Regions from separate parts of the Janthinobacterium sp. BJB446 genome, predicted to be linked through region 1. Evidence: predicted binding sites of a transcription regulator. Region 1 holds the regulator's gene; each other region holds the start of a gene.

Region 1 (9,793 bases):
CCGCACCTGACGGTGCGCCAGAACGTGGGATTTGGCCTGGCGCGGGGCTGGTTCAATCCGCGCGCGCGCGAAAAATTGCAGAAGGTCGAGCATTGGCTTGACGCCTTCCACTTGCAGGAACTGGCGCACCAGTTTCCCGACGAGTTGTCCGGAGGCCAGCGCCAACGGGTGGCGCTGGCGAGGGCGCTTGTGGCAGAGCCGGCCGCGCTGCTGCTCGACGAGCCGTTTGCCGCCCTCGATCCGGCCCTGCGTGTCAAAATGCGTTTGGAACTGAGCCAATGGCAGCAGCGCCTGGACGTGCCCATGATCCTGATCACACACGATCCGGAAGATGCGCGCATCCTGGGCGAGCATGTGCTGTACTTGCGCGACGGACAGATCGATAACAGGGAAGAACACATGGCATTGGGTGAACGCATTGGATAAATCAGCGGCAGCGGAAATCGGCTTGCAAGGCTCGGTATGGATGACGGTGGGCGGAGAAAACCTGGGCGGTGCCGGCCGGGTGGAATTGCTGGGCGCTATCGCCGAATGTGGCTCCATCACGCAGGCGGCCAAGCTTGTGAAGATGAGCTACAAGGCGGCCTGGGACGCCATCGACGCGATGAACAACCTGGCCGGCGAGCCGCTGGTCGAGCGCCTGACGGGCGGCAAGGGCGGCGGCGGCACGCGGCTGACGCAGCGGGGGCGCCAGCTGGTCGACAATTTCCGCATCATCGAGCGTGAGCATGCCCGCTACCTGCGCCAGCTGGGCAGCCAGGCGGAAGGTATCGCCGACGATCTTTTACTCATACGGAGAATGGCCATGAAAACCACGGCACGCAATCAATTCCTGGGCAAGGTGGCCGAACTGAAACAGGGCGCCGTCAACGACGAAGTCACCCTGGAATTGCCCGGCGGCCAGCAGATCGTCGCCATCGTCACGCAAGGCAGCAGCGCAAGCCTGGGCCTGGTGCCGGGCGCGGAAGCGTTTGCGCTGATCAAGGCCTCGTCCATCATCCTTGTGGCGGACAGCGAAGGCGCGCGCTTTTCCGCGCGCAACCAGCTGGCCGGCACCGTCACGCGGGTGCAGACGGGTGCCGTCAACACGGAAGTGGTGCTGGACTTGCCGCGCGGCGGCACGATTGCGGCCATCATCACCAACCAGAGCAGCACCGACCTGGGCATCGCCATCGGCAGCAGCGTGACGGCGATCTTCAAGGCATCCAGCGTGATTCTGGGCGTGCCCGCCTAAACCCAAAGCAAGGACTGGGGTCCTACCCTGAGGGTACGACCCCGGCCTTTATCTCTTGGGTTCAAACGAGCTTAATCCTTCAGCCTGGACAACCAATCCGTCGCCGCCGCCAGCGCCTGCTCCAGTTCCTGCGCCGTGTGCGCCAGCAGCGCCGGCACATCGTCCAGGCGGCCCGCGTCGATGGCTTCCTCGGTGGCGAACGCGGCGCGGATCAGGCGTTTCGTGCCCAGGGTGCCCACGGAGCCGCGCACGCCGTGCAGGATGCGCGCCACGTCGCTGTGGCGGCCCGATTGCAACGCTGTTTCGGCGTCGCGCACGGGCGTCATGCCCTTGTTCAGCGCGTCTTCCACCATGCGCCGCAGCACGCCGCGCCCCTTCGCGTCGCGTCCCATCACGCGCATCAGAGGCGCCATGGAAAACACTTCTTCATCGGCGACGCGTACCGGCTCGGCCGCCTGCACTTGCGGGCGCTTGGGCAGGTGGCGCAGGATGACTTCCATCATCTCTTCCACCACCACGGGCTTGGCGATGAAGTCGCTGATGCCGGCCGTCATGCAGCGCTCGCGCTCGGACGCCAGCACGCCGGCCGTCATGGCGATCACGGGCAGGTTCAGGCGCAGTTCCGTGCGGATGATGTGGGTGGCGCTGAAACCGTCCATGACGGGCATCTGCATGTCCATCAGCACGATGTCGTAGCGCAGCGCTTCCGTGCGCAGCCGTTCCACGGCTTGCAAGCCGTCGCCCACCACGTCCAGGGTGGCGCCCATGTGTTCGAGGATGCCGCGCGCCACGGCCTGGTTCAAATGATTGTCTTCCACCAGCAGGAAATGCACGCCGGCCAGTTCCGTGCCCAGCGGCTGGTGCAGGATGCGCTGCTCGCCGCCGTCATTCTTGGCGATCAGCGCCTGGTGCAGGGCATCGAACAGGCTGGAGCCCGTGATCGGCTTCATCAGCACGACATCGGCCTCGGCCGCACTGGAGATTTCCTCCAGGTGGTTGCGGGCGAAGGCGTTGACCATCACCACGATGGGCTGGCGCTGGCCGCTGGCCGCCTGGCGGATGGCCTTGGCCGTGGCCAGTCCGTCCATCACGGGCATGTGCCAGTCGGCCAGCACCACATCATACGGCTGCTGCTGCGCCAGGCGTTCGCGGTACAGTTCGATGGCGGCAAAGCCGGAGTCCACTTCGTCGGCCAGCCAGCCCCACGCCTCGATCAGCTTGACGATCAGTTCGCGCGTGGTGCGGTTGTCGTCGGCCACCAGCAGGCGCAGCTGGCCCAGGGCCGGCGTGCGCCGCGTTTCGGCCGGCTGCGCCAGCATCTCGAAGGGCACGCTGAACCAGAAGCGGCTGCCCTTGCCTTCGCTGCTGGCGACGGCGATGTCGCCGCCCATCATGTGGATCAGCTGCTTGCTGATGGCCAGGCCCAGGCCCGTGCCGCCGAAGCGCCGCGTGATGCTCTGGTCGCCCTGCGAAAACGCGGCAAACAGCTGCTGTTGCTGCAGTTCCGTCATGCCGATGCCCGTGTCGCGCACTTCGAAGCGCAGCCAGGCGCGCCCGTTTTCGCTTTCGGCCAGGCTGACGGCCACCACCACTTCGCCGCTCTCGGTAAACTTGATGGCGTTGCCGGCCAGGTTGACGAGAATTTGCTGCAGGCGCTGGGCGTCGCCCACGAGGCGCCGCGGCACGTCGGGCTCGACGGCGATGGCCAGTTCCAGCTCCTTTTCGCCCGCATTCATGGTCATCGTCGTGGCCAGGGTATTCATGACTTCATCGAGGTCGAATTCGACGGGCGACAATTCCATGCGGCGCGCCTCGATCTTCGAATAGTCGAGCACATCGTTGAGGATGCCCAGCAGCGACTGGCCCGCCACTCTGACCATGGTCAGGTACTTGCGCTGTTCCGTGTCGAGCCTGGTATTGCCCAGCAAATACACCATGCCCAGCACGGCATTGAGGGGCGTGCGGATTTCATGGCTCATGTTGGCCACGAAATCGCTCTTCGCGCGGTTGGCCGCCTCGGCCCGGTCGCGTTCCTGCTCCAGCTCCGCCGCGCGCGCTTCGAGTTCCTGCTGCAGGCGGTCGCGTTCGCTCATCAGGCCATTGAACGCTTCCGTCAGTTCGCCGATCTCGTCGCGCTGCTGTACCGGCACGGGGGTGAAACGGCTGCCGCTGGTGCGCAGGGCCAGCAGGGTGTCGCGCAGGCGCACCAGCGGCGACAGCAGGCGCACGGTAACCAAGCCCAGAACAAAGGCGGCCAGCAGCGAAGCGAGGATGCTCCACAGCACCAGCCGGTACAGTACGCCGTCGAACGGTTCGAAGGCATCCTCGACGGGCAGCGAGGCGGCCAGCAGCCAGTTCACGGATTTCAGGCGCTTGAAGCTGTTGACGGCCGTGATGCCGCGGCTGTTGGTGCTGACCATGCTGCCTTCGCCATCCTCCTTCAGCAGCTGGGTGGTCGTCAGGTTGGCGTTCGGCTTGCGCGGCTGCAGCAAACGGCTGGTATCGGGGTGCAGCACATAGCGCGGCACGGCGCCGCGCGTGAGGATGAAGTAATAGCCGCTCTTGCCGATCTTTTCCGAGCGCAGGCGGCCCAGCAGATTGTCCTTGTACAGGCGCAGCACGCCGATCACCACGCCGGCCACCTGGCCATCGGCGGCCAGCACGGGCGCCACCATCTGCACGATGGGCATGCCGCTCGACTTGCCCAGCATCGGCTCGGTAATCATGGGCTGGCGCGTGCGCAGGACGGTCTGGAAGTACTCGCGCTCGGCGACGTTGATGCCGGCGCGCCCCGTCACTTCCGGCATGTCGGCCACGATGGCGCCATGCGCGTCGAGCACCAGCACGTCGTCGAACAGCACCAGCATCGAGCGGCGCGCATAGTATTCGCGCAGTTTGGCGGGCTGGGCGATCAGTTCCGGCGGCTGCTGCCTGGCCGTCAGGGTGACAATCTGCAGCAGCATGCCCAGCTTGTCGTCGAGCTCGGCAGCGGTGCGGCTGATCAGGGATGACTGCTGGCTCAGCAGTACTCGGGTGAAGTCGTCGCGCATGTGCTGCACCTGGATCATGGTGACCAGCGCGATCATGGCGATCGAGGTCAGGCTGGTGGCCAGCGCGACTTTTGCTTTAATGCCGAGAGGCTTCATGATTTCCTTTTCAGTGCCGGGCGGCACAGGCGGCAGATAATGCTGTCAGGAATTTTCCTATCAATACCCCAGCTTGGCAAGCGCCGCCGCGCAAATTGCCCGCCCCGTATGGGCTTTTGACGATGTTGCCATATAATTAAAGGCTGGACGTCGTTTATTCGCCGAATTTACGGTGAAATTGGCATACGGCAACCCTGTATGCAGCTGTATGCAGTAAACTTGTTGTTGCATTTTCTAAAAGGTACCGACATGACTGAAGCGCTACTCACTCCCACCTTGCCCACCGTGAACGTGGAGGCGTTGCGTGCACGATGCTCGACCTGCAGCATGCATCAATTGTGCCTGCCGATGGGCCTTGATGTGGGCGACATGGATAGGCTGGACCAGATCATCGGCCGCCGCCGCAAGATCGTGCGCGGGGCCTCGCTGTTCCGCATCGGCGACTCGTTCCAGAACCTGTACGCGATCCGCCTGGGGCACTTCAAGACCTACCAGATCAATCCGGGTGGCGAAGAGCAGGTGACGGGTTTCCAGATGGCGGGTGAACTGCTGGGCATGGATGCCATCAGCGCCGACCGCCACCACTGTAATGCCGTGGCGCTGGAAGACAGCGAAGTGTGTGAAATTCCGTTTTCCAGCCTGGAACAATTGCTGGGCAATATGCCGACCCTGCTGCGTCATTTCCACCGCATGATGAGCCAGGAAATCACGCGCGAGCAAAGCGTCATGCTATTGCTGGGCAATATGCAGGCGACCCAGCGTTTTGCCGCCTTCATCGTCAACCTGGCGTCGCGCTATGAAGCACGCGGCTATTCGGGCAGCAATTTCCAGCTGCGCATGTCGCGCGAGGAAATCGGCAACTACCTGGGCCTGACCATCGAAAGCGTCAGCCGCTTATTGTCGAAATTCAAGAAAGAAGGCTGGCTGCGCGTCTCGAACCGCGAGATCGAAATCCTGCAGCCGGCCAAGTTGAAAGCGATTACGGCCGGTACGGACGTCTGCAAATAAGACTTACAGTTCTTCATCCGCGTGCAGCGCGATGCTGCGTTGCAGGGGCCAGGTCCAGATGCCGGACAGGCGCCACTCGCGTTTGTCGTTTTCCACCAGCACTTGCCAGCGGCTGCGCTCGAGCATCGGCAGTGCCACGGAAAAATTGCCGGCCGCATCGGGCTGCACCAGCAGCTTGATATCCTTTTCCGGCAGGGTCGCATGCGCCAGGTGCAGCAGCAAAGGCGCCTGATAAGCCTTGCCGAAGCTGTGCACGGAACCACTGAGGCGCGCTGCAGCCACGTCATATGACAGGCGCGTATCCATGGCCAGGTCGCTGGCGATCGTGTCGCGCTTCAAATCCTGGTTGATCGCCTTGCCCTGCTTGTAATAATCGCCCACCACCAGCGCATCGGGCTGCGTAAATGCGATATAGCCCATGAAGCTGCCGACGACCACGGACAGGCCGGGACCGATCATCAGCAGCCATGGCCAGCGATGCTTGTACCACGGTGCAACGGGTGCTTGCAGTTTCAGACTGTCGGACATGATATTTCTCCTGTTTAATCAGCCAGTCCCCGCATGGGGACCGGCCTTCCTGCAACTTCGTGGCGGCGGCGAGGGCACCCGGTCCCCGTCCGCCTTTCCTTGTTAACGTGGCACGATGAATACCGCGCTTTCACGCACATGCAGCGATGGATCGTCCAGCGATTGCAATTCGATCGCAATCTTGTTCGAGCCCTTCTCGCCGACGCCGTGCGGCACGCGCAGGCGGATCGGCCAGCCCAGCGTTTCCGTTGGCTGCAAGGTCACTTCTTCGCGCGTCAGCAAGGTCAGGCCCGGCAAGCCGGAAGCGCTGATTTTAAAATGCTGGCTTTGCTCGGACGTATTCATGATCTGCAGGCGGTAGACGTTTTCGATCATGCCGTCCTCCACTTCGCGTCCCATCGAACCGCGGTCGCGGATCACGTCCATTTTCAGGGGCGTGCGCAGGGCCAGCGAGGTACACACGGCGATGATGATCAGGGCCAGGATGGAAGTGTAGATCAAGACGCGCGGGCGCATGGCGCGCTGGCGTATCTGCTTCGAATTGAAGTTGTTTTCCATCGCATGGTCGGTGCTGTAGCGTATCAGGCCGCGCGGCCGCTCGACCTTGTCCATCACGCTGTTGCAGGCATCGACGCAGGCGGCGCAGCCGATGCATTCATACTGCAGGCCGTTGCGGATATCGATGCCGGTCGGACACACCTGCACGCACAGGGTACAGTCGATGCAATCGCCCAGCTTGTCGTTGTTGCCGGCCTTCTTGCTCATGGCGCCACGCGGTTCGCCGCGCTTGGCATCGTAGGTGATGATCAGCGTGTCCTGGTCGAACATGGCGCTCTGGAAGCGCGCGTAGGGGCACATGTATTTGCACACTTGCTCGCGCAGCCAGCCCGCGTTGCCGTAGGTTGCCAGGCTGTAGAACAAGACCCAGAACCATTCCCAGGGACCGAAATTGAGGGTGGTCACCGACTGCGCCAGTTCCTTGATCGGCGTGAAGTAGCCGACAAAGGTAAAACCCGTCCACAGGGCGATGGCGCCCCATACCAGGTGCTTGGCCGTCTTCTTGAACGCCTTGCGCACGGAGGGGCCCTGCTTGTCGAGAGCCATGCGCGCGCTGCGCGTGCCCTCGATGCGGCGTTCGACCCACAGGAAAATTTCCGTGTATACCGTTTGCGGGCAGGAGAACCCGCACCACACCCGCCCGGCAATGGCCGTGACGAGGAACAACAAATACGCACAGATGATCAGCAGGGCCGCCAGATAGATGAAATCCTGGGGCCACAGCACGACGCCGAAAATGTAGAACTTGCGCGTGGTCAAATCGAACAGCAGGGCTTGCCTGCCATTCCAGGTCAACCACGGCAAGCCGTAGAACGCCAGCTGGGTAAGCCATACGCATACCCATCGCCAGGTAGCGTAGCGTCCTTTGGCCTCGCGAGGGTAGATTTGCTCGCGGGCCGCATACATCTTGATGACTTGAGGTTCCATTTTTACTTTGCGGGTGCCTGCGGATTCGACAGGCTCCAGACATACGCCGACAGCACGTGTACCTTGGATTCGCCGAGGAAATCGCTGAAGGCCGGCATGGTGTTGCTGCGTCCCTTGCGTACGGTTTCCATGATGGTATCGGCGCTGCCGCCGTACAGCCAGGTCTTGTCCGTCAGGTTCGGCGCGCCGAGCATCTGGTTACCCTTGGCATCGGCGCCATGACAGGCCATGCAGGCGCCAAACTTGGCCTTGCCCAGCACGGACTTGACGGGATCCGAGGTCGAGCCGGACAGGCTCAGCACATAATGGGCCACGTTCTCGACATCCTTTTCGGAGCCCAGGGCGGCGCCCATCGGTGGCATCTGCCCATTGCGGCCGTGCAGGATGGTGGTCTTGATGACGTCGGGTTCGCCGCCATACAGCCAGTCCTTGTCGGTCAGGTTGGGGAAGCCCTTGTTGCCGCGTGCATCCGAACCGTGGCATTGCGCGCAGTAGGTCAGGAACAGGCGCTGGCCGATGGCTTGCGCCTGCGGATCGGCGGCCACCGTCTTCAAGTCCTGGCTCAGGTACTTGTTGAACAGGGGACCGTAGTCGGCTTCCGCCTTCTTCAGTTCTTCCTCGTACTGGCCCGTCGACTTCCAGCCCAGGCTGCCGGCATAGTTGCCCAGGCCCGGATACAGGAACAGGTACGCCAGGGAGAAGACGATGGTGATGTAGAACAACCACATCCACCAGCGCGGCATCGGCGTATTGAGTTCCTTCAAGTCCTCGTCCCAGACGTGGCCCGTGGTGCCGTCGGCGGGGGCGCCCTCGACCACTTTGATTTTCGACTGCGAGTACAGCAGCACGCCGCAGCCGATGATGCCCAGCAGGGACAGCACGATGATGTAGATATTCCAGAAGCCATTGGTAAAGTCAGCCATGGTTATGCTCCTTCGCCAGGGTCATTTCGGCTTCGGCCGGATAGTCGAGCGCATCGTCAGCGAACGGCAGGCGTGCCGCCGCGTCGAAGTCGCTGTTGCTGCGGCTGAACGTCCACCACAGGATGCCCACGAACGTCGTAAAGGAAACCACCGTCATGACGCTGCTGGCGCTGTCAAACAGGTTTTCGATTGCCATGCTAATTCCTTGTTTTGATTAATGTACCGAGGCCTTGCAGATAGGCGACCAGGGCGTCTTCTTCCGTCTTGTCCTGCAGCTGCGCGGGGCCGGCGGCGATCTCTTCATCGCTGTACGGCTGGCCCAGGCGTTTCAGGGCGCGCATCTTCGGCATGATCTCGTCAGGCACCAGCTTGGTCTTCGCCAGCCAGGGGTAGGACGGCATGTTCGACTCGGGCACCACGTCGCGCGGGTTGTTCAAGTGCGTGCGGTGCCATTCGTCGCTGTAGCGCGCGCCCACGCGGGCCAGGTCGGGGCCCGTGCGCTTGGAACCCCACTGGAACGGACGGTCGTAGACGAATTCGCCGGCGACCGAATAGTGGCCATAGCGTTCCGTTTCCGCGCGCAGCGGACGCACCATCTGCGAGTGGCAGTTGTAGCAGCCTTCGCGCACGTAAATGTCGCGGCCCGCCAGGCGCAGCGGCGAGTACGGTTTCAGGCCGGCGACCGGCTCCGTCGTACTCTTCTGGAAGAACAGGGGAACGATCTCGACGGCGCCGCCGATGCTGATCACCACCGTGACCAGGGCGATCAGCAGCCAGGGGTTTCTTTCAATCCATGCATGTGAAAATTTCATTTGCTTTCGCTCCTATCAGGCGTGCGCCGCGTTCAGTTCCGGAATGCGGGCGACGGGGAGTTTGCTGCCGCGCAGCGTCATCCAGGTGTTGTAGCCCATGATGCACATACCCGACAGGTACAGCAGGCCACCGGCCACGCGCACCACGTAGTACGGATACGTCGCTTTCACGCTCTCGACAAAGGTGTAGGTCAGGGTGCCGTCCGGATTGACCGCGCGCCACATCAGGCCCTGCATCACGCCGGCGATCCACATTGCGGCGATGTACAGCACGATGCCGATGGTGGCCACCCAGAAGTGCACGTCGACCAGGCGCGTGCTGTGCATCTGCGTGCGGCCAGCCAGGCGCGGCAGCAGGTAGTAGATCGAACCCATGGTGATGAAGCCCACCCAGCCCAGGGCGCCCGCATGCACGTGGGCAACGGTCCAGTCGGTGTAGTGCGACAGCGAGTTGATGGTCTTGATCGACATCATCGGGCCTTCGAAGGTGGCGATGCCGTAGAACGACAGCGAGACGATCATGAATTTCAGGATCGGATCGGTGCGCAGCTTGTGCCAGGCGCCCGACAGGGTCATGATGCCGTTGATCATGCCGCCCCAGCTTGGCGCCAGGAGGACCAGCGAGAAGACCATGCCGATCGATTGCGTCCAGTCAGG
Region 2 (9,793 bases), on a different contig from region 1:
CGCTTCATAGATCTGATACATGTCGACCATGAAATCCTTGCGCAGCACGGGGATGGCGCAGGCGGCGCGCGCCTGCTGCAGATACTCCACGGATCCCTGGAAGAACTGTTCGTCCGTCAGCACGGACAGGCAAGCCGCGCCATGGGATGCATAGCTGGCGGCGATATCAGACGGACGGAAGTCGGCGCGGATCACGCCTTTCGACGGCGACGCTTTTTTCACTTCGGCGATGATGCCGGGCTTGCCGGCGGCGATGTGCTGGCGCAGGCTCGCTTCAAAGCCGCGCAGGCCGGCGCGCAGTGCGCTGTCGCTTTCCACGTCGCCGCGCAGGCTGGCCAGGCTGCGGCGGGCTTTGGCCTTGGCCACTTCATCGGCCTTCACGGCCAGGATTTTATCGAGTATGTCGGACATGATGGTCGCTATTCTATAAAGGAGGACGGTGGCTTACGCTTGCGCCGGGGTGCCCAGCTGCTGCGTGACTTGCACGAATTGAGCGAGTTTCGCAAGCGCCGCGCCCGAGCTGACGGCGGCGCGCGCGCGCGCCAGGCCGTCTTCGATCGAGCTGGCCACGCCGGCCGCGTACAGCGCCGTGCCCGCGTTCAGGGCGACGATGTCGGCAGCGGCACCTGGCTCGCCGCGCAGCGCTTCCATCATCTTGGCCTTCGATTCGGCGGCATCGGCCACTTTCAGGTTGCGGCTGGCGATCATCGACATGCCGAAGTCTTCGGGATGGATTTCATATTCGCGGATTTCGCCGTTGACCAGTTCGCCGACGAGGGTAGAGGCACCGAGCGAGACTTCATCCATATTGTCGCGGCCATACACGACGATGGCGTGCTGCGCGCCCAGGCGCTGCAGCACGCGCACCTGGATGCCGACCAGGTCGGCATGGAACACGCCCATCAGGATGTTCGGCGCGCCGGCCGGATTCGTCAGCGGACCGAGGATATTGAAAATCGTGCGCACGCCCAGCTCCTTGCGCACGGGCGCCGCATGCTTCATGGCCGCATGGTGGTTCGGCGCGTACATGAAGCCGATGCCCGTCTGCGCGATCGACTGGGCGATCTGCTCGGGCTGCAGGTTGATGTTGACGCCCAGGGAGTCCAGCACGTCGGCGCTGCCGGACGAGGACGAGACGCTGCGCCCGCCATGCTTGGCGACGCGCGCGCCGGCCGCCGCCGCCACGAACATCGAGGCGGTGGAAATATTGAAAGTGTGCGCGCCGTCGCCGCCCGTGCCGACGATGTCGAGCAGGTTGGTGGTGTCGGCCATGGGCACCTTGGTGGAAAACTCGCGCATCACTTGCGCTGCGGCGGCGATTTCGCCGATGGTTTCCTTTTTCACGCGTAAACCCATGGTGAGGGCGGCTATCATGGTGGCCGACATTTCGCCGGACATTATCTGGCGGAACAGGTACAGCATTTCGTCGTGAAAGATTTCGCGGTGTTCGATGCAGCGCAGCAGGGCTTCTTGTGGGGTGATCGGCATGATGCTTCCTTCTTCAATGATGGCGCAGGACGACACTGATGGCACGCCGTGGCGTGCGCGGAAAATCAGCGCTCGAGAAAATTCTTCAGCAGGGCGTGGCCGTGCTCCGAGAGGATCGATTCGGGGTGGAACTGCACGCCCTCGATATCGTATTCCCGGTGGCGCACGCCCATGATTTCGCCGTCGTCCGTCCACGCCGTCACTTCCAGGCAGGAAGGCAGCGAGGCGCGTTCGATCGCCAAAGAGTGGTAGCGGATCACTGTGAAGGGGCTGGGCAAGCCTTTGAAAACGCCCACGCCCGTATGCGCGATGAGGGAAGTCTTGCCATGCATGACTTGCTTGGCGCGGATGACCTTGCCGCCAAACGCTTCGCCGATGGCCTGGTGGCCCAGGCACACGCCCAATATCGGCTTCTTGCCGGCGAAGTGCTTGAGCACTTCGACCGAAATGCCCGCCTGTGCCGGCGCTTTCGGGCCGGGCGAGATGCAGATGCGGTCCGGGTTCAGCGCCTCGATCTGTGCGATTGTGATTTCATCGTTGCGGTAGACCCGCACGTCTTCGCCCAACTCGCCGAAATACTGCACGATGTTGTAGGTGAAGGAGTCGTAGTTGTCGATCATCAGCAGCATCTTAAAACCCTCCATCCAGGCCATCTTGCACTTGTTCGGCGGCGCGCAGTACGGCGCGCGCCTTGTTCTCGGTTTCCTGCCATTCCATTTCGGGGATGGAGTCGGCCACGATGCCGGCCGCGGCCTGCACATACAGCATGCCGTCCTTGACCACGCCCGTGCGGATGGCGATCGCCACGTCCATTTCGCCGCCAAACGACAGATAGCCGCAGGCGCCGCCGTAGATGCCGCGCTTGGTGATTTCCAGTTCGTCGATTACCTCCATGGCGCGCACTTTCGGCGCGCCCGTGAGGGTGCCGGCAGGGAAGGTTGCGCGCAGCACGTCCAGGTTCGACAGGCCGTCTTTCAGCTTGCCTTCCACGTTCGAGACGATGTGTTGCACATGCGAGTATTTCTCGATGACCATGCGGTCCGTGACGTGCACGCTGCCCGTCTCGGCGATGCGGCCGATGTCGTTGCGCGCCAGGTCGATCAGCATCACGTGCTCGGCGATCTCCTTCGGATCGGCCAGCAGCTCGGCCGACAGTTCGGCGTCGCGCTCTGGCGTGGCGCCGCGTGGACGGGTGCCGGCAATCGGACGCAAGGTGACTTTCTTGCCGCCGTCCGCCGTCTTCTCGTTGCGCACCAGGATTTCCGGCGAGGCGCCGATGATCTGCATGTCGCCGAAATTATAGAAGTACATATACGGCGACGGATTGAGCGAACGCAAGGCGCGGTACAGTGTCAGCGGCGAATCGACATACGGCTTGCGGATGCGCTGGCCGATCTGTACCTGCATCAGGTCGCCCGCCATCACGTATTCATGCGCCTTGGCGACGGCCTTCAGGTAGTCTTCCTTGGAAAAATCGCGGATAGTTTCCGTGCGTACGGAAGCGCTGGTGACGGGTGCATCGACACCGCGGCGCAGCATCATGCGCAAGTCCTTCAGGCGCTGCTGTGCTTTCGAAAACGATTCGGGCTGCGTGGTGTCGGCGTAGACGATCAGGTAGAGCTTGCCGGACAGGTTGTCGATGACGGCCAGTTCTTCCGTCACCATCAGCTGGATGTCGGGCAGCTTCAAGTCATCTTTCGGCGCGCCGCCGGCCAGTTTTTTCTCGATGTGGCGCACGGTGTCGTAGCCGAAGTAGCCGGCCAGGCCGCCGCAGAAGCGCGGCATGCCGGGGCGCAGGGCCACCTTGAAGCGCGACTGGAACTGTTCGATGAAGTCGAGCGGATTGCCTTCGTGTTCTTCGATCACGCTGCCGTTCTTGACGATTTCGGTGCACTTGCCGTAGCTGCGCAATACGGTTGTGGCGGGCAAGCCGATGAAGGAATAGCGGCCGAAGCGTTCGCCGCCGACGACGGATTCGAGCAGGAAGGTGTTCTTGCCGCCTTGTTGGGACTGTGCCAGTTTCAGGTACAGGGTGAGCGGGGTTTCCAGGTCGGCGAACGCTTCCGCGATCAGGGGGATGCGGTTGTAGCCTTGCTGGGCCAGCGATTTGAATTCGAGTTCGGTCATGTTTCTCTCCATGCCGTCAGGGTATGAGTGTGCATAGTGCACAAACCCTGCGGTGGGTTATCAAAAAACTTGCCGGGACATGCAATATGCGCAAAATGCGCAAAGGACGCGTGTGCAGCCGGCAGCAATCGTAACGGCTCGGCCCTTAGGCCTGCCAGGATTGCCAGCGTCGCCAAAGCCAGGCCTCAATCGAGCCGGTTTGGGTGACATTGTGTTTTTTGATGAGAAACGTGTTCACGATATGGTGTTGGGTTTGGTCAGTATGCTGGTTAATTTTGCATGCTAATAAAACGGGCTGCTTCGAGCAGTGTCTTTACTATACCATCGGAATCGGTATCGTGTATAGAGTGTCCGTGATTGTAGCCATACGGTACCGTCAGTACGGGGCAAGCCGCAGCCCTGGCCGCTTGTGCGTCATTCGAGGAGTCGCCGATGGCCACCACTTTGGAGGGCGGCAAGTCGAAGTCCGCGCACACTTGCAGCAGCGGCATGGGGTGCGGTTTTTTCTGCGGCAGCGAATCGCCGCCGTAGACGATCTCGAAATACTGGTCCAGGTTTTTCAGTTTCAGCAGGGGCAGAGCGAAGGCGATCGGCTTGTTGGTGACGCAGGCCAGGCGCAAGCCCGCCGCCTTCATCGCCGCCAGTCCCTCTTCCACATCCGGGTACAGGGTGCTGAACTGGCCGTTGATGGCCAGGTAATGGCGCTGGTAACCGTCCATCGCCTGCTCGAAACGCTGTTCCACGCCGGCCGCATCGAAGTCGAGCGCCAGCACGGTGCGGATCAGGTTTTCCGAGCCTTTGCCCACCATCAGTTCGATGGTTTCGGCGCTGATGGGCGCCAGGTCCAGTTCGGCGCGCATGCCATTGATGGCGACATGAAAATCGGGCACGGTGTCGAGCATCGTGCCATCGAGGTCGATGATGGCGGCGCGCACGCCGGCCAGTACGTGGTCTTTCACCGTGCACGCTTGCATCAGGCGCCCGCTACTTTGGCCAGCTCGGCGCGCATGGCGTCGATGACGGCCTTGTAGTCCGGCTTGCCGAAGATGGCCGAGCCGGCGACGAAGGTGTCGGCGCCGGCGGCAGCGGCAGCGGCGATGTTGTCGATCTTGATGCCGCCATCGACTTCCAGCATGATGTCACGGCCCGACTCATCGATCATGCGGCGCGCTTCGGCAATCTTCTTCAGCGCTTGCGGAATGAAGGACTGGCCGCCGAAGCCCGGGTTGACGGACATGATCAGGATGATGTCGATCTTGTCCATCACGTGTTCCAGGTAGTGCAGCGGCGTGCCCGGGTTGAACACCAGGCCCGATTTGCAGCCATTGTCGCGGATCAGCTGCAGCGAACGGTCGACGTGATCCGACGCTTCCGGGTGAAAGGTGATGATGTTCGCGCCAGCCTTGGCGAAATCCGGGATAATGCGATCGACAGGCTTGACCATCAGATGCACATCGATGGGTACTTGCACGTGCGGGCGGATCGCTTCGCACACCAGCGGGCCGATGGTCAGGTTCGGCACGTAATGGTTATCCATCACGTCGAAGTGGATGATGTCGGCGCCGGCGGTAACGACGTTGCGCACTTCCTCGCCCAGGCGGGCAAAGTCGGCGGACAGGATGCTGGGAGCGATACGGAATGTTGTCATGGTGAAGTAGCCAAAGGATAGAAAATGCGATTTGCGCTATTTTACGCCTGACGCCGCTACCGTGCCTCATTGAAGTACGGTGAAATACAGAATACGCATCGCGCGATGGCCAATGCGGCGCGCGCGACACTCAATATGACTGGCAATGTCTGAATAGGAATGACGATGGCGACTTATGAATTTACGGTAACGGTCAAGACGCAATACCTGCCCGATCAATCGGCACCCGACCAGGGGCGGCACGTGTTCAGCTACACGATCCGCGTCGTCAACACGGGCACGGCTGGCGCGCAACTGATTTCGCGCCACTGGGTCATCACGGATGCGAACAACAAGGTGGAAGAGGTGCGGGGCCTGGGCGCCGTCGGCCACCAGCCGCTGCTGCAGCCGGGCGAGCAGTTCGAATACACGAGCGGCACCATGCTGGGCACGCCGCAAGGCTCGATGCACGGCGAATACTTTTGCGTGGCCGAAGACGGCCATCAGTTCGAAGCGCCGATTCCCGAGTTCGTGCTGTCGGTGCCGCGCACCCTGCATTAAGGAAACGCCGGGGGCGTGCGCCCCCTATTTCAGTTTTTCGGTGGCGTCCTGTTCTTCACTGAGCTGCTTGCGCGCCGGCGGTGCGGGCTTTTTGCCCGAATACATGGTCCACCAGACTATAAATGCCAGCAAGAAGAACGCCACCAGCGCCTCTATCATCAAGATCCACATACGCATCCCTATGTTATTTACACGCAGCCCATTTACCAGCCGTCTGTTTACACGCGGTAGTCTACTCGTTTCAATCGCCGGCGTCGCGCTGACTCTTTCCGCCTGCACCACGCCGTCCACGCCACCCGCTGCCTCCAGCGGCAAGGCGCCCGCCATCGCGCCGACCGTCGTCAGGCCGGTGCCGGCCAAGCCTGCCGACGCCAAGGATGCCACGGATGCGGCAGCCCCCACTTTCGTGCCCGCCAAGTTCGCCGCCTTGCCAGGCTGGGCCCGCGACGACATGCGCGCGGCCTGGCCCGCCTTCATGGCGTCGTGCGGCGTGTTGGTCAAGCGTCCGGACTGGAAAGAATCGTGCACGATTGCGCGCCAGGTGAATGCCGACAGCGACAAGGCCATCCGCCTGTTTTTCGAGACCTTCTTTGTGCCCAATCAAGTCATCACCGCCGATGGCGCCAATACTGGACTGGTGACCGGTTATTACGAGCCGTTGCTGCACGGCGCGCGCAAGCGCGGCGGTCCATACCAGACACCACTGTACAAGGTGCCTGACGACCTGGTTTCGGTGGACTTGGCCGGCGTGTATCCGGAATTGAAAAACATGCGCTTGCGGGGCAAGCTGGTCGGCAAGAAGGTGATACCGTACGCAACCCGCGCCGACATCGAGCGCGCCACCTCCGTCACGGGCAAGGAATTGCTGTGGGTGGATGACGAAGTCGAGGCCTTCTTCCTGCAAGTGCAGGGTTCCGGGCGCGTGCAGTTGACCGATACGCAGGAAACCGTGCGCGTGGCGTATGCGGATCAAAACGGCCATCCGTATAAATCGATCGGCCGCTACCTGGTCGACAAGGGCGAGCTGACCTTGAGCCAGGCATCCGCGCAAGGCATCAAGGCGTGGATCGCCGGCCATCCCACGCGCAAGGATGAATTGTTCAACGCTAATCCCAGCTATGTCTTCTTCAAGGAGGAGCGCCTGCCCGACCCGAAAGTGGGGCCGAAGGGCGCGCTGGGCGTGCCGCTGACGCCGCAGCGCTCGGTAGCCATCGATTCGCGTTTCTTGCCGCTGGGCGCGCCCGTGTTCTTGTCCACCACGCAAGCCAATAGCGAGATCCCCATGCAGCGCCTGGTGATGGCGCAGGATACGGGCGGCGCCATTCGCGGGCCGATCCGTGTCGATTATTTCTTTGGCTTTGGCGCGGAAGCGGCCGAGAATGCGGGCCGCATGAAGCAGAGCGGCGCCGTGTGGGTGTTGTTGCCGAAACAGGCGCCGGCGCGCTAGAGGAGGTGCGCGGCGCCGGCGGGTGATGGTCTGGCGTCAGCTTAGCGCAGAACCATCACTGGCAAGTGCGTGTGGGCCAGCACTTTTTGCGTTTCGCTGCCCACGAACAGCTTGTTCAAGCCCTTGCGGCCATGCGAGGCCATCAGGATGATGTCGCAATGATAGGTCTGCGCCGCATTGACGATTTCATCGTGCGGGCTCGGTGACACGGCCACCACGCCTTCGAAGGGTACACCGGCAGCGCTTGCCGCTGCGCCGATCTTGTCGATGGCGCGTTGCGACGCTTCCTGCATCTGCTGTTCATACAGGCTGGCGTCGAGTACGATGCCGCCGTCGGCCATCGGCGAAAACGGGAAAGGCTGCACCACGCTGATGGCGACCAGCTTGGCTTTGTTCAGTTGGGCGAAGGCGAGGGCGGTCTCGGCGGCCTTGTCGGACAACGGCGAGCCGTCGGTGGGAAATAAGATGGTGTTAAACATGGCGTGCTCCTCAAGTGATGTAAGACAGCTTATGGATTTACATCAATTAAAACCTTGATATAAATCAAACCTCACAGGCTTTGGCGTGAATAGTGTCGCCAAGGCAATCTTTTAGCAGTGTATGCCTGTTCATCGCATCAGGTGCGCACGCTACGCAGCGGCGTGCCCCACACCATGGCGGCTGTCAACAAGATGCTGCCGGCCGCGATGCAGGCCAGGCCATTGCGCACGCCAAAGTGTTCCGCGATCCAGCCGGCGGCCAGCGCGCCCAGCGGCGCCGTCGCCACCGTCAGGAAGCGCATGGTCGACGTCATGCGGCCCAGCATGGGATCGGGCGTGACTTTCTGGCGCAAACCCAGGTAGGGAATAAAGAACAGCATCACGCCGCAATCGAAAAAGAACATCAATATGGCATACGCGACGGCGCTGGCGGCCGCGCTGCCGAACAGCGCGGCGGGAATCGTTGGCGTCAGGGCAAAGCAGAGCGAGGTCGATGCCAGGCCGATCAGGATGGTGCGGCCGGCGCCGTAGCGCTTCGTCAATGGCTTGACGATGAAGGCGCTGAGCAGCACGCCGGCGCCGCCCAGCATCTGCGTCATGCCCAGCACGCCAGGACTCATGCCCAGGTCGCGCGTGGCGAACAACACCGTCAAGGCCATGCTGGCGTAAAACAGGAAGTGCCAGATGCCGGCGCCCCACGCCAGCGCGCGCAGCAGCGGTTCGCGCCAGACGAACAGCAAGCCGTCGGCGATGTCGCGCAAGGCGTGCTTGTCGGATGGGGCGGGGCGCGGGTCGCGCACGCTCATGGCACGCAAATTGAAGACGGAAATCAGATAGCCGCAAGCCGTGCACAGGATGGCGACGGGCGCTGACAAGACTTGCACCAGTACGCCGGCCAGGCCGGGCCCGATCAGGCGCGACGCCGATTCGGTGGCGGCAAATTTCGATTGCGCATCGATCAAGCCGTCGCGGCCCACCAGGAAAGTCAGAAACACCTGTTCGGCGCCGCCACCGACGACGAAGCCCGTGCCGATGATGAACCCCACTATATATAACCACGGCATGGACAGCACGCCGCACCAGTAAGCCACGGCCACGCTGGCCAGAGCCAGGCCGGACATGCTTTCGCTGAACAGCATGATCGGGTGCTTGCTGCGCCGGTCCAGCAGCACGCCGACGGGCAAGCCGAAGAGGGCGAACGGCAGCGCCTGCAAGGCAACCAGCACGCCCATCTGTTCTGGCGTCGCATGCAGTAACAGTACCGCACACAAGGGCAGGGCCAGCGAGGTGATCTGGGCGCCGAAGCAATTGAGGCCGTTGCTGAACCACAGGCGGCGGAAATTGACGCTGGCGGCGCTGCCGTCGCCGCGCAGGTAATGGGCGCAGTACTGGAAGAGGGAGGAGAAAATATCTTGCTCGATATGAAAATGATCAGGCTCACAATAATAGCAGCGCGCCTGCCGCGCCGCTGCCGTTAGCCGCTACAATCGTTGCACCGTGTTCATCCAGAGGAGACTATATGCAATACGAAGACTTGATCATCGATATCCAGGACAAAGTGGCGGTCATCCGCCTGAATCGCCCGAAGGCATTGAATGCCTTGAACGACAACATGATGAATGAGCTGGGCGCCGCCTTGCTGAAGTTCGATGCCGACGAGAATATCGGCTGCATCGTCCTCACGGGCAGCGAAAAAGCGTTTGCCGCCGGCGCTGACATCGCCGCCATGGCCGATTACACCTATCCGGACACTTTTACCCAGGGCTACATCAGCCGTAACTGGGAGCATATCTTGCGCGTGCGCAAACCTGTGGTGGGCGCGGTGGCTGGCTATGCGCTCGGTGGCGGCTGCGAACTGGCCATGATGTGCGACTTCCTGATCGCTGCCGACAGCGCCAAATTCGGCCAGCCGGAAATCAAGGTTGGCGTCACGCCAGGCGCGGGCGGTACGCAGCGTCTGCCGCGCGCCATTGGCAAGGCCAAGGCCATGGACCTGTTGCTGACGGCGCGCACCATAGACGCCACCGAGGCGGAGCGTATCGGCCTCGTGTCGCGCGTGGTGCC
Region 3 (9,793 bases), on a different contig from region 1:
CAGCAGCGCGGCCGTCATGACCCCGCCGTACAGCACGAACAGGCTGCCCAGGCAGGCGCCAAAGCCATAGCGGGCGCGGCGGCGGCGCACCTGCTGCAGCGCCGTCCAGTTCATCGATACCGTGCCCAGCACGTTCAAGCCCGTGGCATCGCGCAGTTCGGCGGGACTGAGGAAGGTAGGGCGCACCTGGCTGATCAGGAGGGCCGTGGCGACGCCGGCCACCAGGGCCGCGCCCAGCGCCGCGCTGAACAGCAGCGGACGGTTCGGGCCGACGGGCGCATATTGCACCGTGGGCGGGTCGATGATCTTGAAGGCCATCATCTCGGTGGTGGAACTGAGTTCGCCCGACAGCTTGGCCGCTTCGCGCCGGCCGATCAGCTTTTCATAGTTTTCCTTGTTGATGATGTAGTCGCGGTTGAGCTGCGCCAGCTGCGACTCCACCTCGGGCACGGCATTGCTCTGCGCCAGCAAGCGCTCATTGCGCGCGCTGTATTCCTGCACGCGGGCCTTGATGGCGGCCACCTTGGCATCCGCGTCCGTCAACGCCACCTTCAGCTGCTGCAGCATGGGGCTGTAGTTCTTGCCCGGGTCGCCGGCCGCCGTTTTCAGCTTGCTTTCCTCGATCTTGCGTTCTTCCAGCTGGGCCACCAGGCGCTTCGAGGCGATGATGTCGGGATGCAATTCCGTAAATTGCATGCGCAGGCTGTCGAGGTTCTTGTTGATCGACGCGATGCGCTCGTCGAGTTCGGGATTCGTGATGGCCGAAGCGTTCGGCTCCAGGTCGAGCACGGGCTCGTCGCCCTCGATCTGGCTCTGGATGGCCTTGCGCGATTGTTCCGCCTCGACCAGTTCCAGCTTGGCATTGTTCAGGCTATCGGACGACATCAGCAGCTGGCTGCCATAATCGATGCCCTGGCGCGGCAGCAGCAGGTTGTTGCGGATCTTGAATTCCTTCACCAGGTTTTCCGCCGCGCTCAGCTTGTCCTCGTAATTCTTGATCTGCTCGTCGATGAATTGCACCGCCTTCTGCGTATCCCCTTTCTTTCCCTGGAAACTGCCTTCGACAAAGATGGTCAGCAGGCTTTGCACCACATCGCGCACCAGCTTCGGGTCGCGCCCGCTGTAGCTGATGGTGTAGATGTCATACGCGTTGGTGCCGGTGATCTTGATGCGGCTCATCAAGTCGTCGAGCTGGGCCTCGTGCTCGCGCACGGTCTTCGAATCCAGGTCGAGGTCGACCATGCGCATGACGCGCTCCACGTTCGGCCGGCTGAGCAGGGTGCGGCTCATGATGGCCACCTGCTGTTCCGTGTTCGGCACGCTGGTCATGCCGGCCATCAGCGGCTTGAGGATGGTTTGCGTATCGACAAACACGCGCGCCGACGTCTGGAAGTCGTCGGGCAGGGTGATCACCCTGATGAAGCCGGCGATGGCCACCAGCCACGCCACCAGCACCGCATGCCAGCGGTACTTCCAGATACCTTTCAGGCTGGAAAGCAGTTGCTGTATCAATTCTTCCATGTCGCTTCCTTCAGGTGACGGTGCTGCACGGTAGATGGGGTGGCGGCGCGGACAACGACGGCATCTTGCGAGAAATGCTTGCCTGTTGGGTAAGCAAAGTATAGGGCGGCTGTGAGGCAAGATTTCCCAAGATGATTGCTTCTTGATACGCCTCAAGGTTCTCTTGCCAAGTTTTAATAATCATAGGAAGTTCGCGGCCCAGGCTGGTTCTGCGGGGCCGGCCATGGATGCGTCATCGACTCGAAGAGGCTCCGCATGAATCCGTTTCGCCGTGCATTTGTCTGCAACACGCTGGTTCTGGCGGGCGCTGCCAGCCTGCTCGGTGCCTGCCGCACGCGCCATCCGCTGACACCGACCGACGACAGCGCGCCCATGCACGATTACCTGATCGGACCGGGCGACTCCGTCAACATCATCGTCTGGCGCAATCCGGAAGTGTCGCTGACGGTGGCCGTGCGGCCGGACGGCAAGATCACCACGCCGCTGGTCGAGGATTTGCCCGCCAGCGGCAAGACCTCGACCCAGCTCGCGCGCGACATCGAGCAAGCGTTGAGCAAGTTCATCCAGCAGCCCGTGGTGACGGTCATCGTCACCAATTTTTCGGGCCCGTATGGCGAGCAGATCCGCGTCATCGGCGAGGCGGCCAAGCCGCAGGCGCTGCCATACCGGCTGGGCATGTCGTTGATGGACGTGCTCATCGCCGTGGGTGGCATTACCGATTTTGCGGCCGGCAACAAGGCCAGCATCATCCGCATGCGCGAAGGCAACCAGCAGCAGTTGCGCGTGCGCCTCGATGATCTATTGAAAGAAGGCGATATTTCCGCCAACGTCATGATGCGGCCGGGCGACGTGCTGCTGATACCGGAAAGCTTCTTTTAATAGCAAGCTCGACAATATCAAAACAGCATTTTTGTTTGTCATTTTGTACTTGCGGGCAAATTTCAGCATGCAATTTTGCTATTGAATAGCACATTTCTTCTGTTTTTTTAGCTGGATGTGGGAACTTCTCCAGTTTTTATCTTGTCACAAGGCATTGGCTTCAGTCCGTCTCGACGGCGGCCGATGAACGTGAGGACAAGATGAGCTTTGAAGATGAACCCATTATTTCCTTCGACACGCCAGGTACCTTCAGTGACCTGGTGGTGGGCGAGGGGCAGATCGACCCTGCCATGGAGCATGAGCTCGACCTGCAGCGCTTTCATATCCGCATGGCCAATTCGCGCGGCCGGCGCGAGGCGGCCAGTTTGCTGATCCGCAAGATGTACGGCTGGCGCGGCTATGCCGTCGATCCCGGCATCGCGCATGCCCTGAATAAAATCACGCTGTTTGCGGAAACGGCCGGCAGCACCGTCGGCACCATGACCCTGTGCCTCGACAATGACGAGACAGGCCTGCCCGCCGATGAAAACTTCCGCGACAAGCTCGACGTGCTGCGCGAAGAGGGCCGGCGCCTGTGCGAACCGTCGCGCCTGGCCATCGACAAGGGCGTGAGCAAGCGCGTGTTTGCGGCGTTGATTCATATTTCTTATATCTATGCCCATAATATTCACGGCTTTACGGATTACGTGATCGAAGTCAACCCGCGCCATGTGGTGTTCTACAAGCGCATGCTCGGTTTCAAGGACTTCGGCGGCGAGCGCGAGTGCACGCGCGTGGGGGCGCCGGCCGTGCTGCTACGGCTGGACCTCGATTACATGGGGGCCCAGATCCGCAAATACGGTGGCCTGATGGAACAGCATGGGGGTGAACGGTCGTTTTACCCCTTTTTTTTTCCGACATGGGATGAGCCTGGCATCACCGACCGGCTGAGGCAGGGGCGCAACTGATACCTCATTTGTTTTTCAGCAAGATCGCCTGCATGTAGCTGCCTGGAATCGCGTAAGTGATGCCGCTGGGCGCGCTGATGGCTGCCTCTTTGAGGCCCTTGACGTACACCATGTTGACGATGCCGTAGACGAGACCGGTCTCGGGATCGAACAGGGGGCTGCCGCTGCTGCCCGGATACGCCGTCGCGTCCAGCTGGAACACGGTGTACGGCGCCTTTTGCAGTTGCGCCAGGCGCCGCACGTCGAGGCGCTGCGCGTTTTCGCTGGGCATGACCACCGGCGTCAGCGATGACACGGTGGCGCGGTGCGTCACGTGGTGCAAACCGAGCAAGGTGCCTAGCGGAAACCCCGTAAACGCCATGGCCTGGCCTTCGCGCACCGTGGCCGCGTCGCCCAGCGCGAGGGCGGGCAGGGGCGCGCCCGCCAGGCGCAGCAAGGCCAGGTCGTGTTCCGTGTCCAGCGCCTGGACCTTGGCGGGACGGAATTGCGCCACCTCGCCCTGGCCCGTGAGTATGCCGATGATTTCGTTCGGATTGGCGTCAAGCAGTTTCTGGATCACATGGGCGCAAGTGAGCACGCTCAAGCCGTCGCCCGTCACGAAACCCGTGCCGATCAAATTCATGGGCGGCGTGCGCGTCTTTTGCAGGCTGCCCACGCCAACGATGGACGGTTTCACGCGCGCGATGGTTTGCGCCAGCGCCGCATCGGCGCGGCACGGCACGCTGGCCAGGGCCAGGCAAAACAATAGGACGGAAGACAGGAATTTCATGGCGGCGCGCTTTCAACGGTCGGAGGTGGCGGGGGCTGCAGCAGCGCACACAGCAGCATCAGATAGCACAGCAGGGCGATGCGCGGCACGTCGAGCAGGCTGTCGAACAGGCCGACGACGAGAAAACCCAGCAGGGCGGCGGCGCACGCCAGCGCGCAGGAATCGCCGTGCGCGGCCTGGCGCAGCAGGCGCAGGCCGGCCACGGCCAGCAGGGCCAGCATGGACAGGGCGCCGCACCAGCCCGTTTCCACCAGCACATGCAGCGCCATGCTCTTGATGTGCCACGGCAAGTGATGGTGGTCGCTGCTGAAAAACCAGTAATTGTTGGCCTGTGTAAAGCGCCCATTGGCGATCAATTCCTCGCCGCCGGGCGCGCGCAAGCTCAGATTGTCGACTTCGATCACGGACGAGGTGGCCGTGCCGCTGGCCGCCAGTTCCAGTTGCACTGGCGGGCGCAGCAGCCAGGCTCCGCCGCCCAGCCAGGCGCTGTCGAACGGCACCTCGTAGTGCTGCCACGTGCTGGCCGGCGTGCTGGCCGATGGCGCGCGCAGGCGCAGCGGGACATGCACGCAGCCTTGCGCATACAGCAATTGCCGCTGGCACAGGCGCACCAGCAGCACGGGCATGGGCCCGCTCCGGCGTGCATCGAGCGCCAGGGTGTAGCGCGTGGCCGGCTGCACGTGCAGGCGTTGCAGCAGGCGCAGCAGTTCGCCATAGCCGGCGCTGTAGCCGGGACTGGCCAGGCGCACATAGCGGTTACCCGGGTTTTCCTCGCTTCCGCCATCTTCCGCATAGGCGATGCTGGCCGGCACCTCGCGCTGGGGATTGTGCCAGTAATAGGTGGCGGGAAAGCTGCCCATGCCCATGCCGAACAGGCGGTCGTCCCAAGCGGACGGCTGCATGGCCAGCACTTGCCGCCAATGGCGCAAGCGGCCTTGCATGTCGAAGGCGGTGGTGGCGAAACGTTCGGTGGCGTAATAGCTGGCCGAGACGGGAATGGCCAGCAGCAGCAGGATGCCGGCCGCGCCCGCGATGCTCAGGCTGACCCGGTCCAGCCGCCACAGCGGTGGGCGCAAGCGTCCGTTGCACAGCATCAGCATGGCCAGCAGCACGACCAGGCCGGCCGGCAGCAGTGCCGGCGGACCGGCCCAGTGCCAGCCTATCCAGGCGAGATTGCATGCCAGCATGGTCCATGCCACCATTGCCAGGCCCAGCCTGGCTGGCCCTTTTCCCCCAGCGCCACTGGGCCACAACGCGCCCGCCAGCAGCGCGGCGGCCAGCAGGAACAGGAAATACGGGCCTTTCAGCCAGCCGGCCGTTTGCTGGCCGGCCGGCTCCGGCCACCAGGCGGCCAGCAAGCCCTGCAGGCACAGTGCGCACAGCAGGCTGGCCGGCGCCAGGCGCCACGGCAAGGGCCGCGCCGCCAGCACGAAGCTGGCAGCAAGCAGGACGGTGGCGGCAAGCAATCCCCGGTAGCCGGCCATGCTGAACATGTATGCGAGCAGGACGGTGCCCAGGCCGGTCAGCAGCAGCTTCAGCAAGAGTTGGCGCACGGGCCGCTGGCCTTGCGGTGGTCGCGCCGCGCCGGGCGCCGTCCGCAGGACTTGCCAGAATGCCAGCAGCATGGCCGCTGCCAGGGCCGCGTACAGGCCCCGTGAAAAGGTGGTGCAGGCCGCGTGCAGGGCCAGGGCCAGCAGCAGCATGGCCAGCGCCGCCTGCCAGCGGCTGCGGGCGCGCGCCAGCCACAGTGCGGCAAACGGCAAGTTCAGGGCCAGGTAGCCGTCCAGCGCCGCGCCGCCCGTGTGCATGGCGGAAAACGGCGCCGTGATGCGGTAATCGCTGGACAGGTTCAGCAGGCCGGGAAACACGGCCCGTTCCCATAGCGCGAACAGGGATACCATGGCCAGCCCGGCCAGCATGCCCGGCAGCGCATAGCGGCGCAAGGCGGGAGGGTCCGCGTCGCGCAGCAGCATCGGCAGCAGCAGCATGCTCCAGGCCCAGGCTTTACCGAGCCGCAAGCTGTTATAGGGACTCAGGTAGTTATCCCAGGCATTCAGTTCGAGGTGCTGCAGCGGCAGGACGCCGCGCAGCAGCGCCGCCAGCCAGGCCAGGCTGCACAGCAGCAAACAGGCACGGGTGGCCGGCGAGAGGCGCGCCGCTGCGCCCCGGGCCGGCCTGCCCAGACGCCAGTAGCCGCAAGCTACCGTCAGCAACAGCAGCACGTCGATTTCTTCGAGGAAGAACCAGCCCGTCCACGGCGCCAGGTCCAGCACGGGCAGCAGGGCGGGCACGCAGAACAGCCAGCTGGCGGGGCGCCAGCACAGCAGCAGGAAATACGCGGGCAGCAGGGCGGCAAACAGCAGGCCGGGCCAGCCGTGGCCCAGCGGATAATGGCGCAAGGCCAGCACGCAGGCTGTGCCTGCCAGCAAGGCCAGCGGCCGCGCCGCCACACCGGGCATGGCCGCATGCACAGCCATGGCCTACAGCTGGGTCAGCAAGGCTTGCGCCGCGGCCCGCTGCGGAAAGTCCTTGTTGGCGGCCAGCAGTTGTTCCAGTTGCTTGCGCGCACCGCCCTTGTCGCCCGATTTCGCCAGGGCCGCGCCCAGGTGATACTGCACTTCGGGCGACTTCGGCGCGAGGCCCGCCGCCTTGCGCAGCAGGGCCGTGGCGCGCTTGACGTCGCCTTGCTCCAGCACGATCCAGCCCAGGGTGTCGAGCACGGCGGGATTGTCGGGCGTCAGCTTGAGTGCCTGCTCGGCCGTGGCTTGCGCGCGCGGATCTTTTTCCTGCTGATATGCCCAGGCCAGGTCGTTCAGCGCCACCACGTTGCCCGTATCCTTGGCAACGACATACTGGAAGTGCTCGATGGCGGCGCGGTATTGCTTCGCTGCCAGCTGGGTACCCGCCAGATAGGTGCGTGTCGGCAAGTCTTCCGGATGGGCTTTCAGCCAGGCGGCCATGCGCGTCTCGGCTTCGCGGTCCTGTCCCGACGCCTGCAAGGCGCGATACAGCTGCACCTGCAAGGGGCCGATGGGGCTGATGCCGAAGGCGTGCTGGTACAGCTTGACGGCTTGCTGCGGCAGCTTTTGCTCCATCAGCACGTCGCCCTCGAGCTTGTAGCCGGCCGCCAGCTTCGGCTGCTGTTCCTGCACGTGGCGCGCCACGGCCAGCGCCTCGCGTTGGCGTTTCAGGTTCAGCAGCATGGCCACTTCCACCACGCGCGCTTCCAGCAAGGCCGGGTCAAGCGCCTGCGCCCGCTTGACGGCTTGCAGCGCATGATGATGGTCGCCCAGCGCCAGGTGCAGGCTGGCGATGCGCATCTGCAAGGGCGCGGAGGTGGTTTGCAGGCTGGCCAGCTTGCTGTAGCTGTCGAGCGCGGCCGGCGCCTGGCCGGCGCTGTACTCGACCTGGGCGCGCAGGGCCAGCGCATCGGCATCGCCCGGATGGCCCGTCTGCAGGGTGCGCGCCAGTTCCAGCGCCTTGTCGGGTGCACCCGTCTTCAGGTAAAAGTTACTCAGCAGCAGAGCCGGCGCGACGGCGTCGGGATTGTCGCGGTGGGCCCGTTCGAGCCAGCGCCGCGCCTCGTCCGTCTTGCCCTCCGATGCGGCCAGCTTGGCCAGCGCCGCGCACAGGTCGGCATTTTTCGGCGCCTTCGCCAGCGCCCGCTCGAAGCGCTGTTTCGCCTGCTCCGGCTTCTTCTCGGCCAGGTCGATCTGTGCCAGGTTGTTCAAGGCAGGTAAATACACGGGGTCCATGCCCAGGGCTTGCTCGAAACTGGCGCGCGCGGCGGGCAAGTCGCGCAAGGCCAGGTAGACACCGCCTTTCAGGTTCAGCAGCAAGGGATTCGTGCCTTTCTGCTGTTGCTCCATCATCTTGACGCTGGCCAGGGCCTTGTCGTTCTGCTTGTTGCGCAGCAAGGTCATCACCAGCATGGTGCCCGCTTGCGGCGTGCTCTTGTCGAGCATGCTGGCGCGTTCCAGTTCATTGATGGCGCGGCTGTTCTCGCCCATGCCCAGCCGGCTGATACCCAGCGCCGCGTGCAGCCTGGCCGTGTCCGGCGCCAGGGTGCTGGCCTGTTCGAAATACGCCGTTGCCTTGTCGTACTGGCGCGCGCGCAAGTGGGCTTCGCCGGCCAGCGACAGCAATTCCACGTCGTCGGGGAAGGCGGCCAGCATCGGTTGCAGCAAGCCGATGGCCGCATCGGTCTTGCCGCGCATCAACTCAATCGAGGTTATCATCTTGACGGCATACAGATGCCTGGGGTACACGGCCAGGAAGCGCCGCAGGTAGGTTTCCGCCTGAGGCGGCGAGCCGAGCGCCAGTTGCACGGCGCCGGCCAGCAGGATGGACGGCATGTGATCGGGCGCCGCCTTGAGCACCAGTTGCAAGGCTTGCAAGGCCGCCTTGTTCTTGCCCTGGCGGAAATCGAGCAGCGCCTGCGTCTGCAGCAAGCCCAGGCTGTTGGGCGCCGTCTTGCGCGCCGTGGCCAGCTGGGCCGCCGCTTCCAGGTAGTGCTTTTCCACGATGTCGAGGTTGGCCAGGTCGATATGCGCCTGGGTATTGTCCGGTTTGATCTTGAGTATGCGCATGTAGGCGAGCCGCGCCGCGCCGTTCTTGCCTTGCAGGCGCAGCAAATCGCCTTGCAGGCGCAAGGCGTCCAGGTTGGCGGGCGCACTTTTCAAGGCTTGCGCCAGCAGCAGCTCGGCCGCCGGCACTTGCTGGTCCAGCGCCGCCAGGCGTGCCAGGCCCAGCAAGGCCTCGACGTGGTCGGGATAGGCTTCGAGCAGGTGCGAGTACAGGGCGCGCGCCTCGTCCCGGCGGCCCAGGGCCAGCAAGGCATCGCCGCGCAGGGCCAGCACGCTGGCGGGTTGCCCTGCATCGTCGGCGATCTCGGCCAGCACCTTGTCGAACTGGCCCAGCATCAGCCAGGCCTTGCCCAGCAATGGCATCACTTGCTGCGACGCCAGGCCCAGCGACTTTGCCTTGCGCAATTCTTTCTCGGCCGACAGCGCTTCTCCCGTGTCGATATAGATGCTGCCCAGCAGCAAGCGCGCGGCAGCATTGTCCGGTTCCTTCTGCAGCAGGTTCTTCAACTGGATGATGGCGGCCCGCGCTTCGCCTTTCTGGCGGTACTGCTGCGCGTCGGCCATCAGGGTCTCGCTGCTCTGCGTGCCGTGGCACGCCGTCAGCAGGGGCAGCAGCAGGGTGCAGCACAGCGCGGCGGCAGGCAGGCCAGGGAAAGGGCGGGGCTGGGAACGGGCCATGGAAGTCTCCGGTAACGGCGTGCATGAGGAATCGGCATGGCCTAGCTTAAAAAGATGGCCGCCGGTCTCCTTGATTGCGCTCAACAAGCCGCCGATTGTCGGCGTGCCTGCTGGCCGCCGGCCCGTGTTTCTTGTTCCCGCTCAAGAATGGCCGGACCGGCAACCGTAGAATTTCCCGGACGGCGATGCTCAGGCCGCAACCATTCGGAGCACAGGCATATGGACAGCAATGTGGATAGCAATGCGGGCGTGGTGGCGGTGGTGGGGCTCGGTTATGTGGGCTTGCAACTGGCCGTGGCGTTTGGCATGCGCCAGCGCACGATCGGCTTTGACTTGTCGGTCCGCAAGGTGGAAAGCTACCGGCGCCACATCGACCCGACGGGCGAAGTCAGCCATGAACAGCTGCTGGCCGC

The links. Region 1 encodes FNR, which switches genes on or off when oxygen is low (the NO sensors DNR and NnrR bind a similar motif). Its sites were predicted from a motif close to TTGATNNNNATCAA; they were not measured.
Region 2: CSQ92_RS28335 (universal stress protein) is a predicted target of FNR. The motif match lies at 7,784-7,797, and genes of this name have one in related genera.
Region 3: CSQ92_RS06600 (XrtA system polysaccharide chain length determinant) is a predicted target of FNR. The motif match lies at 1,664-1,677, and genes of this name have one in related genera.

The regions. Positions count from the first base shown of each region.
Region 1 covers NZ_PDZK01000004.1:369,011-378,803, forward strand. The annotation lists gene CSQ92_RS23730 (sulfate/molybdate ABC transporter ATP-binding protein) at 1-426, shown strand, start outside; gene CSQ92_RS23735 (TOBE domain-containing protein) at 467-1,234, shown strand; gene CSQ92_RS23740 (response regulator) at 1,306-4,380, opposite strand; gene fnr (fumarate/nitrate reduction transcriptional regulator Fnr) at 4,630-5,388, shown strand; gene CSQ92_RS23750 (FixH family protein) at 5,392-5,916, opposite strand; gene ccoG (cytochrome c oxidase accessory protein CcoG) at 6,019-7,401, opposite strand; gene ccoP (cytochrome-c oxidase, cbb3-type subunit III) at 7,404-8,324, opposite strand; gene CSQ92_RS23765 (cbb3-type cytochrome oxidase subunit 3) at 8,317-8,520, opposite strand; gene ccoO (cytochrome-c oxidase, cbb3-type subunit II) at 8,522-9,136, opposite strand; gene ccoN (cytochrome-c oxidase, cbb3-type subunit I) at 9,152-9,793, opposite strand, start outside.
Region 2 covers NZ_PDZK01000012.1:707-10,499, reverse strand. The annotation lists gene trpC (indole-3-glycerol phosphate synthase TrpC) at 1-411, opposite strand, end outside; gene trpD (anthranilate phosphoribosyltransferase) at 445-1,488, opposite strand; gene CSQ92_RS28365 (aminodeoxychorismate/anthranilate synthase component II) at 1,554-2,117, opposite strand; gene trpE (anthranilate synthase component I) at 2,119-3,615, opposite strand; gene CSQ92_RS28355 (phosphoglycolate phosphatase) at 3,885-4,589, opposite strand; gene rpe (ribulose-phosphate 3-epimerase) at 4,589-5,263, opposite strand; gene apaG (Co2+/Mg2+ efflux protein ApaG) at 5,429-5,803, shown strand; gene CSQ92_RS29160 (hypothetical protein) at 5,828-5,974, opposite strand; gene mltA (murein transglycosylase A) at 5,985-7,250, shown strand; gene CSQ92_RS28335 (universal stress protein) at 7,292-7,729, opposite strand; gene CSQ92_RS28330 (MFS transporter) at 7,867-9,060, opposite strand; gene CSQ92_RS28325 (enoyl-CoA hydratase) at 9,249-9,793, shown strand, end outside.
Region 3 covers NZ_PDZK01000001.1:1,507,271-1,517,063, forward strand. The annotation lists gene CSQ92_RS06600 (XrtA system polysaccharide chain length determinant) at 1-1,521, opposite strand, end outside; gene CSQ92_RS06605 (XrtA/PEP-CTERM system exopolysaccharide export protein) at 1,777-2,400, shown strand; gene CSQ92_RS06610 (N-acyl amino acid synthase FeeM domain-containing protein) at 2,601-3,347, shown strand; gene CSQ92_RS06615 (S1 family peptidase) at 3,352-4,116, opposite strand; gene CSQ92_RS06620 (hypothetical protein) at 4,113-6,593, opposite strand; gene prsT (XrtA/PEP-CTERM system TPR-repeat protein PrsT) at 6,597-9,380, opposite strand; gene CSQ92_RS06630 (nucleotide sugar dehydrogenase) at 9,600-9,793, shown strand, end outside.